2 linked regions of the Ciceribacter thiooxidans genome follow. The main gene of each other region encodes a partner of the protein of the gene in region 2 in a complex. Links are inferred from orthologs where the notes say so. Each region holds a gene or a part of one and is shown on either strand. Other genes may lie near its edges.

Region 1 (3,648 bases), 170 kb from region 2 along the record:
CGAGATCCGGCAGATCCCAGTTGAGATGGAGACCGGCAATGGCATGCTCGAACGCCCTCCGGCTGACGCCGGATTTCTGCGCAAGCGGCCACAATTCCTGCTTTAGCCACGTCTGGAACTGAGCTTCGACTGCGCCTCTGTCGAGTGCTACCGCGGAAACGGGGGAGAGAAGCAGCAGAAGGAGAAAGATGATGGCGGAGCGTCGTCTCATGAAACCTCACATCACCCCCGAACGGGGCGGATTTCAGATCGCCGTGCGGGCTCTCAGCGCCGCCGCCAGCGTTCCCTCGTCAAGATAGTCGAGCTCACCACCAACAGGCACGCCATGGGCCAGACGGGTGATTTTCACGTCCAGGCCCGCCAGATGGTCGGTGATGTAGTGAGCCGTGGTCTGCCCTTCGACGGTCGCGTTCACGGCGATGATGACCTCGCGGATACCGCCTTTGGACACCCTGTCGATAAGGCCGCGAATGTTCAGGTCGTCCGGACCTACGCCGTCAAGCGGCGACAGCGTTCCGCCGAGCACATGATAGGCTGCGTTCATCGCGCCTGCGCGCTCCAGTGCCCAGAGGTCGGAGACGTCTTCCACGACGATGATCACAGACTGATCACGACGGTCGTCAGTGCAGACGGTACAGGGGTCGCTCGTATCGACATTACCGCAATGGGAGCAGATCTTCACCTTATCATAGGCGTCGCCCATCGCGTGCGCGAGAGGCCCGAGCATCTGATCCTTCTTCTTGATCAGATGCAGGGCGGCCCGTCGGGCCGAACGCGGCCCGAGGCCAGGCACTTTCGCCAGCAGCTGGATCAGTTTTTCGATTTCGGGACCGGTGACTCGCTTTGCCATGGGTGGTTTCTAGCGGATATCTGTGCCAAACGGAAATGCCCTCGACATACCGCCTCGCCGGCGGAGGACACACGGCGGAGCCGGGTTGGAAAAGTCTTCGCCGCGTGCTGGCATTGCGTTAGAATGGCAACTTCATGCCAGGCGGGATGGGGAGACCGGCCGTCATTTCCTTCGTCTTTTCGGCCATGACCGCCTCTGCCTTGTCCTTGGCGTCCTTGTGGGCGGCGACGATCAGGTCTTCAAGAATCTCAACTTCTTCTTCCTTGAAGAGCGAAGGATCGATCTTCAGGCCCTTGAGCTCGCCTTTGCCGGTCATCGTCACGGTTACGAGACCGCCGCCGGATTTGCCTTCGACTTCGAGAGCGGCGATCTCCGCCTGCATCTTCTCCATCTTGGCCTGCATTTCCTTGACCTTGCCCATCATGCCCATGATGTCGCGCATCGTCGTTGTCTCCATGAAATTTTGGCGAATGCCGTCTTAGAATTCGATGTCGTCGCCCGGGAGAATGTCACCTTCTGCGGATTCGGCTGCAGAGGGGACGTCCAGCGTCTCGTCTTCGTTACCGGCGGCGCGAATGCGCACGTCGGTGATCCTCGCCCCGGGGAAACGGGCCAGGATCGCTGCCACGTCCGGATCCTGCCGCGCGTCGAGGAGTCTCGCCTCCCGGTTCGAACTTTCCGTTTCCGCGAGCGTCGGCTTGCCGGCTTCACGCGACAGGATGACCATCCAGCGGATTTCCGTCCACTCCTCGAGCCGCCGCTGCAGGTCCCCTGCGAGCGTCTTCGGCGCCTCGGATGGCAAGTTGATCTCAAGTCTTCCCGGCTCAAGGCTGACAAGCCGCACGTAGGAGCGCAAGAGCGCCTTCAGCTTGGGATCGCGGTTCTGCGTGCAGAGTTCCGCAATATCCTCGAGCGATCTGACGGGAACCTTTGGAACCGGCGCAGGCTTTGTTTCGACGCGCCCCAGCGTCGCTGGCTGCGGCTGCGATACGGGTGCCGGCACACTCTGGAGATGAGCCGTCGGTCTGGGCGCGACCTGCTGTGGCCGGTCCAGCGCCTGGCCGCCAACGACTGCGGTGCGATAGGACACCGGGGCGCCACCGCCGCCACTGCCTCCGGTGAGCGCATGGGAAGGGGTGCCGGTCGGTCCTCCCTCTGCCAGTTCCGCAAGGCGGCGCGCGGCGTCTTCCGGCGATGGCAAATGAGCCGCATGCGCCAGCCGGATGATCACCATTTCCGCGGCACCGGCAGGGCGCGCCGAGTTTTCCGTTTCCGGAATACCTTTCAGCAGCATTTGCCAGATGCGGGAGAGCGTCGAAACGCTGACGCTGGTCGAAAGTTCAGCTCCGCGAACCCGCTCGACTTCGCTGAGGGACGCGTCCTGAGCCGCCGACGGGATGTATTTTAGCCGTGTCACGAGATGGGTAAAGTCGGCAAGGTCGGTCAGAACCACGGTCGGGCTGGCACCGGATTCGTACTGGCTGCCGAACTCGGAAAGTGCTGCTGTGACGTCGCCACGCACCACATGCTCGAAGAGGTCCACGACGCGGGCGCGATCGGCGAGGCCGAGCATCGCACGTACCGTGTCCGCCCTGACGACTCCTCCACCATGGGCAATCGCCTGGTCGAGCAGCGACAGCCCGTCGCGTGCCGACCCCTCGGCCGCGCGTGCGATCATCGCCAGTGCTTCCTCGTCGGCGGTGATGCCTTCCTTGGCTGCAATCGTCGAAAAGAGGCCGACCAGATCGCTCGCACTGATGCGCCGCAGATCGAAACGCTGGCAGCGCGAGAGCACGGTGATCGGCACCTTGCGGATCTCGGTCGTCGCAAAGATGAACTTGACGTGTTCCGGCGGCTCTTCGAGCGTTTTCAGCAGGCCGTTGAAGGCCGCGGTCGAGAGCATATGCACTTCATCGATGATGTAGACTTTGTAGCGGGCCGAGACGGGGCGGTAGCGGACCTGCTCGATGATCTCGCGGATATCGTCGATGCCGGTGTGAGAAGCAGCATCCATCTCGATGACATCGACGTGGCGACCTTCCATGATCGCCTGGCAGTGTTCACCAGGCAATTTGAGGTCGATCGTCGGTTTGTCGATCTCTGCAGTCTTGTAGTTGAGCGCGCGCGCCAGGATACGGGCGGTCGTCGTCTTGCCGACGCCGCGGACGCCCGTCAGCATGTAGGCCTGCGCGATACGACCCGTCTCGAACGCGTTCGTGAGCGTTCGGACCATCGGCTCCTGGCCGACCATCAGGTCGGTGAAATCCTTGGGACGATACTTGCGGGCCAGGACTCTGTATCCTGCGGCACCGCCGTTTGCATGTGCTGCTGTCGGCTCGAAGTCGCTCATCGCTCCTGCCAGCGTTAGAGTCGTCCCGTTCGGGTCTCTCGACCCTGCAATCCTGCCGGCCTTGGGGAACGGAAGGTGGGAGGCTGGCACGGTGACCCGTGCCGGGCTCGTTAGGGCTGCTTCCTTCCGGACCTGACCCGGTTGGCGAGTGGCTCGTCCACCACCAACCTCCCGGGAGCACATATCGGCAATTACGGAAGCAAATGCAAGCCAAGCCACCAAAAAACTGCTATGTATGGAGAAACGCTGGAAAAGGAGGCATGCTTGGTCAAGTTCGAGCTCGATGAGAGACTGACGCGCGACAGCGAGCGCCTGACGCTGCTCGGCCTGTGCGATGTCCGGCTTATGCGCGACAGCCGTTGGCCTTGGCTGGTTCTCGTTCCGCAACGTCCGGATGTCAGCGAAGTCTTCGAACTCACGCCGCTTGACCAGGCAGTGCTGACCTTCG
Region 2 (5,902 bases):
GACAATCGCTTCTCCGTCAAAGCCGACCGTGAAGTGATCGCGGTCGATGGTTCAGCGCGAAACGTCATCTCCGGAAATGAGTTCAAGAACGCCGAGAAAGGCGGTATTTTCGTCTATCGCAACTGCGGCGAAGGGGGAACCATTCGCCATCAGGAGCCCAGGTCCAATCAGATCGTCGACAATCGCTTCGTGTACCGTTCGAGCATCGTTGCCTATCCCGCGATCTGGCTCAATCACCGCGATGTGGGGAAATGGTACTGCAAAATCGACCCGAGATATCCCTTCGGCAGCAGCCTCGATCCACGTGATCGGGCGATCGATAACGTTCTCGCCGGAAACCGCTTCGAAGGCGCCATATCCCCCATGGTGCTCGACACCGAGCGAAAATAGCGGCGTCCGAATTGATGCCGAGGTCAGAGGACCTCGGCCATCTCGGCGAGGATGGCGCGTGCCGCCTCCTTCGGATCCGGCGCCTTGACGATCGGACGGGCGACGACGAGGTGGCTGGAGCCCGCCTTGAGCGCGGCGGAGGGTGTCATGACCCGCTTCTGGTCACCTTTTTCGGCACCGGCCGGACGGATGCCCGGTGTGACGAGCGCCATGTCGGGACCGATGATCTTGCGAACTGCCGCCGCTTCCTCGGCCGAGCAGACAATGCCGCCCATGCCCGCTGCACGTGCCTGCTCGGCCCTGCGAAGGACGAGCGTGTGCGGATCGTATTCGTAGCCCGCCTCGATGAGATCGCCTTCGTCCATGGACGTCAGCACGGTCACTCCGAGCAGGCAGAGGCCGGAGCCTTTGGCGGCCTCGACCGCCGCACGCATCGCCTTCGGATAGGCGTGGAGCGTCAGCATCGACATCCCCATCTTCGCAATGTTCTCGACGCCCGAAGCGACCGTGTTGTCGATGTCGAGCAGCTTCATGTCGAGAAAGATCTTCTTGCCCGATGCGGCGAGGTCGCGGGCGAACTCGAGTCCGCCGGCGAAGGCCAGCTGGTAACCGATCTTGTAGAAGAGAATGTCGTCCGAAAGCGTGTCGACGATCGTTTCGGCTTCACGCAGTGTCGGTACGTCGAGCCCGACGATAAGGCGTTCCCGTGCGGTCAAGGGTTCACTCCCGGCCAAGTTTCCATTGGCGTCCAGTCGCACGTGACGCGGCGATCTGCAAGGGAGAAGGCGAACAGATTGCCGCCGCCTCCGGGTTGGTCCTTGCTGCGGGAAATGCGAACGCCGGCAAGACGGCATCCCAAGAGAGTTCCGACGCCGCCGTGGCCAACAAAGGCGATGGGTTTTGCGGGATCATGGCCGGCGAGGACGGCTTCCACGGCGCGGACGATCCGTCGTTGGGCGTCGATCGCCTTTTCCCATCCCCTGAAGCTCTCGGCAGGATGGGCGAAGAACCAGTCGGCCGCCTTCTCAAATTCTGACGGCGAGAGGAATCCTGTCGCGGACCGGTCGTTCTCATGCATGGCGTCGACGGTCTCGTAGTCGATACCCGCCGCCTCAGCGAGAATCGCCGCTGTCTCCATGGCCTTGATTTCGGCACTTGAGACGATGCGCCTGAGTCGGCGTACCCACGGCAAGGCGGAAGCGGCTCGAGCTCGATTCACGCCAACGTTGGAAAGTCCCCATTGCGGAACGGGTATGTCGGGATCGATCCGGACCTGCGGATGGGTGATGTAAAGCGCGAACATCGCCGGTTAGGCCCGGCGATAGATCCAGAGTTGTGCCGGCGGAATATTGCGGACCACGAAATCGAAGTGCTGGATATGGTAGCTATGAGGCTTCGCAATAATGGGCGACACCGGGCCGTAAGAGATCTGCACAACCGGACGGCCGGGCGGCAGGCGGTCGAGGAGGCTCTCCAGCAGCCGGATCCGGTCCTGCATTGGAAAGTTCAAGAGCGGAACGGCGGAGATGACGGAATCGAACTTCTGGCCCGCGAGCGCGCCGAGTGTGCGGTCGAGATCGAAGGCATCGCCGTGGATGAAGTTCACGCCCGGATAGGTCATCGTGAGATGACTGCAAAAGTCTTCGGAGTATTCGACGGAGACCAGCTTTTCCGCCGGTACGCCACGGGCGAGGATCGCCTTGGTGATGACCCCCGTACCGGGACCGAGTTCCAGGACCGGCAACCCGGAATTCGGATTGATGATGCTCGCCATCTTCTTTGCAGTGATCGAGGAGGTCGGGACGATCGCGCCGACCAGCTTCGGCCCTTGCATCATGCCCTTGAAGAACCGGATCTCCTCGTCGAACTTCTTTTCGAACCGTTCCTTCAGACGTCGTACCATGTCTTAACCCTCACCAGAGACCGATTATGCAAGAACCGCAGCGGCCACACTCGGGCTATGTTGCGCCGCTTTGTCGCAAAAACAAGGCTAAATGGCGCACATAGAGCAGAAATCCAATGGAATCGATCGAGCCGCTCCGTCACACCCGCATCGGCATCAGCACGTAGAGCGCGTCGTCGCCGGCAGTGTCGCGAATGAGAGTCGGCGAGCCGGCATCCGCGAGCATGAAGATCGCATCGTCACCGGAAAGCTGTGCGGTAATGTCCAGCAGGTACTTGGCATTGAAGCCGATTTCCATCGAATCGTTCTCGTAGCCGACGGCCACCTCTTCCGTCGCGCTGCCGGAGTCGGGATTGTTGACGGTCAGCATCAGATGACCGTCGGAGAGCGCTAGTTTCACGGCACGCCCACGTTCGGACGAAATGGTCGACACGCGGTCGACTGCCTGGGCGAAGGTTTGGCAATCGACACGCATTTCCTTGTCGTTCGCTGTCGGAATGACTCTCTGATAGTCCGGGAAGGTGCCGTCGATCAGCTTCGAGGTCATGACAATGGAGCCGATGGTGAAGCGGATTTTCGCGTCCGACACTTCGATGGTAACGACAAGATCCGGATTGTCGACCAGCTTCTGCAGTTCGCCGACCGTCTTGCGCGGGATGATGATCCCCGGCATTCCCTCCGAACCGGACGGGGCCTCGACATCGGCGCGAGCCAGCCGGTGCCCGTCAGTCGCAACGGCGCGAAGCTTCAACGCACCTGCACTCTCGATCGTGTGCAGGAAGATGCCGTTCAGGTAGTATCGAGTCTCCTCCGTCGAGATCGCAAATTGGGTGCGATCAATCAACATCTTGAGATCGGAGGCCTTCAGCTTGAAGGCATGGGTGAAGGTGCCGGCGGTGAGATCGGGGAAATCGGACTCCGGCAGGCACTGCAGCGAAAACTTGGAACGGCCGGAGGCGACCGTCATCGAGACGCCGTCCGGCGTCGTTGCCAGCAGGACTTCGGCGCCGTCCGGCAGCTTGCGGACGATCTCGTAAAGAAGGTGGGCTGGTACGGTCGTTGCGCCGGCCTGCTCGACCATGGCGGGCGTCGCCTCGGTGATCTCGAGGTCCAGGTCGGTCGCTTTCATGTCGAGGCTGGCGCCTTCCGCACGCAGCAACACGTTCGACAGGATCGGGATCGTGTTGCGACGTTCGACCACGCGGTGAACATGGTTCAGCGATTTGAGAAGGTTGGACCGTTCAAGAGTGATACGCATGGACTTTACCGCTTTCGACCTGTCGCCATCCGGGGAGCTGGGATGGCCGCAATATGACGCCGCGCTGTTCGTCGGCGGGAGAATGTGGACGCGCAAAATGGCAGCAAAAGGCGGTCGATTGCAAGAGCCATCACGCGCGGGCAGAGCGAATGGGCATTGTATCTTGTTCAAAGGTCGATGCTGAACCATAAAGGCCCTGTCATCCCTGAAAGGACGCCCATCGTGACAGACATCCGGAAGGACGCCGCGGCTTCCCCGAAGACCTATCGCCTCTATGATGCCGTGATCTCCGCCCGGCCGCTCGAGCCTGCGCTCTATCTCGTCGCGACGCCGATCGGCAACCTCGGCGACATTACGCTGCGGGCGCTTGAGGTGCTTGCCGGGGCTGACGTGCTCGCCTGCGAGGATACGCGCGTGACCCGCGTTCTGCTGGATCGCTACGGTATCCACAACCGGCCGACCGCCTACCATGAACACAATGCAGAGGTGGCGGGCCCGAAATTGCTCGCCGCCTTGGCGGAAGGAAAATCCGTGGCGCTGGTCTCCGATGCCGGCACGCCGCTGGTCTCCGATCCGGGCTATCGTCTGGGACGCATAGCGATCGATGCTGGCTGCCGCGTGGTGCCGATCCCCGGACCTTCGGCGCCGCTCGCGGCCCTCGTCGGCTCCGGCCTGCCGAACGACGCCTTCTTTTTCGCAGGGTTTCTGCCCACGAAGGACAAGGCGCGACGGGATCGGCTGGAGGAGGTGCGGGAGGTTCCCGGCACTCTTTTGTTCTTCGAGTCGCCACATCGCATCGGCGACACGCTGGCCGCCGCTGCGGATGTGCTCGGTGTCGGCAGGCAAGCTTGCGTGTGCCGCGAACTGACCAAGACCTTCGAGGAATTCCGGCGAGGTACCCTTGCCGAGCTCGCGGATCACTACGATGATCGCGCTGTGAAGGGCGAAATCGTGCTGGTGATCGGTCCGCCTGCTCCCCCCGAGGCGCCGGCCCAGGACGACGTCGACACGCTCCTGAAGCGCCTTGCTGCCGACCTCCCCGCCGGCAAGGTCGCAACCGAGGCGGCAAGGCAGACGGGTCTGCCCCGCAAAGATCTCTACCAGCGAATCCTCGAACTCAAGGACGAGGGATGAGCAACGGCCGGCCGCAGGAGAGAAAACCCGACGGCCGGCGCCTCAGGGCAGAACGACGCGGGCGTTTGTCCGAGTACGTTGCCGCGCTTTTTCTCCTTCTGAAAGGGTACCGCATTGTCGCCCTGCGCTACCGCACCCGCGCCGGAGAGATCGACATCATCGCACGTAGGGGCACGCTTGCCGTGTTCGTGGAGGTCAAGGCCCGGCGACTGGAACGTAGCGCGGTCGACGCCGTAAGCTTTCACACCCAGAAGCGCATTCACGCGGCGAGCGACGTCTGGCTCTCGCGGCAACCGGATTTTTCCAGCCTCTCCTGCCGCTATGACATCATTGCCGTTTTGCCTTGGCGGCTGCCGAGGCACTTTCAAAATGCGTTCTAGACACGCTACGCGGAAGTGACGGAACTGTCACAAAAGTGTTGTTGAACGGTCACTTCGCCGTCATCGAACCGTCACTTACCGTTCATCCCACCTCATTAGAGAAGCGAAAGCGAACCGAAACACTCCGATCGCCGAACGAACGTCGAAGCGAAAATTTCTGCCTTGACGGCCTATTCGATGTCTCTAAAGTCTCAACTCTTCTGAGGAGGAGAGGAACCCATGATAAAGAAAGTTGCTTTTGCCGCGCTGGCACTTAGCCTGTCGGCCTCTACATCCTTTGCCAAGACCCAGATCACCTGGTGGCACGCCATGAGCGGTGAACTCGGCAAGAAACTCGAAGAGATCGTTGCCAACTACAACAAATCGCAGGACGCGTATGAGGTCGTGCCGACCTACAAGGGCAACTACACCGAAACCATGACGGCGGCGATCGCCGCTTTCCGTGCCAAGCAACAGCCGGACATCGTCCAGGTGTTCGAAGTCGGCACGGGCACGATGATGGCCGCCAAGGGCGCCGTCTACCCCGTCTACAAGTTGATGGCGGATACCGGAACCGAATTCGATCCGAAGGGCTTTCTCTCGGCCGTCGTCGGCTATTACACGGACACGGACGGCAATATGCTTTCGATGCCGTTCAATTCATCGACACCGATTCTCTATTACAACAAGAACGTCTTCAAGAAGGCGGGGCTCGACCCTGAAACGCCGCCGAAGACTTGGCAGGATGTGGAAGCCTATTCCAAGAAGATCATGGAATCGGGCGCTGCCAAGTGCGGCTTTACGTCGGGCTGGATTTCCTGGGTACAGCTCGAGAACTTTTCCGCTTGGCACAATCAA

What was found. The genes of interacting proteins can lie anywhere in the genome.
Region 1: the proteins of dnaN (region 2) and H4I97_RS16890 are in contact, whole or in part, in a cryo-EM structure (PDB 8GIZ), measured with the Escherichia coli proteins. The link is inferred for Ciceribacter thiooxidans from one-to-one orthologs.

What each region holds. Positions count from the first base shown.
Region 1 is NZ_CP059896.1:3,401,374-3,405,021, reverse strand. The notes cover bases 765-3,648. They hold H4I97_RS16890 (DNA polymerase III subunit gamma/tau), read right to left. Parts: upstream 3,201-3,648; coding sequence 1,329-3,200; downstream 765-1,328. Other genes in these bases: H4I97_RS16880 (HIT domain-containing protein), read left to right, coding at 3,465-3,648; H4I97_RS16895 (YbaB/EbfC family nucleoid-associated protein), read right to left, coding at 969-1,292; recR (recombination mediator RecR), read right to left, coding at 765-850. Also shown: H4I97_RS16905 (lytic murein transglycosylase), read right to left, coding at 1-211; more of recR, read right to left, coding at 245-764. UniProt on the Escherichia coli protein: Part of the beta sliding clamp loading complex, which hydrolyzes ATP to load the beta clamp onto primed DNA to form the DNA replication pre-initiation complex.
Region 2 is NZ_CP059896.1:3,227,617-3,233,518, reverse strand. The notes cover bases 1,493-4,275. They hold dnaN (DNA polymerase III subunit beta), read right to left. Parts: upstream 3,552-4,275; coding sequence 2,433-3,551; downstream 1,493-2,432. Other genes in these bases: rsmI (16S rRNA (cytidine(1402)-2'-O)-methyltransferase), read left to right, coding at 3,783-4,275; pmtA (phospholipid N-methyltransferase PmtA), read right to left, coding at 1,700-2,293; H4I97_RS15955 (histidine phosphatase family protein), read right to left, coding at 1,493-1,693. In the rest of the region: H4I97_RS15965 (right-handed parallel beta-helix repeat-containing protein), read left to right, coding at 1-390; pyrF (orotidine-5'-phosphate decarboxylase), read right to left, coding at 414-1,106; more of H4I97_RS15955, read right to left, coding at 1,103-1,492; more of rsmI, read left to right, coding at 4,276-4,685; H4I97_RS15935 (YraN family protein), read left to right, coding at 4,682-5,065; sn-glycerol-3-phosphate ABC transporter substrate-binding protein UgpB, read left to right, coding at 5,285-5,902. UniProt on the Escherichia coli protein: Confers DNA tethering and processivity to DNA polymerases and other proteins. Acts as a clamp, forming a ring around DNA (a reaction catalyzed by the clamp-loading complex) which diffuses in an ATP-independent manner freely and bidirectionally along dsDNA.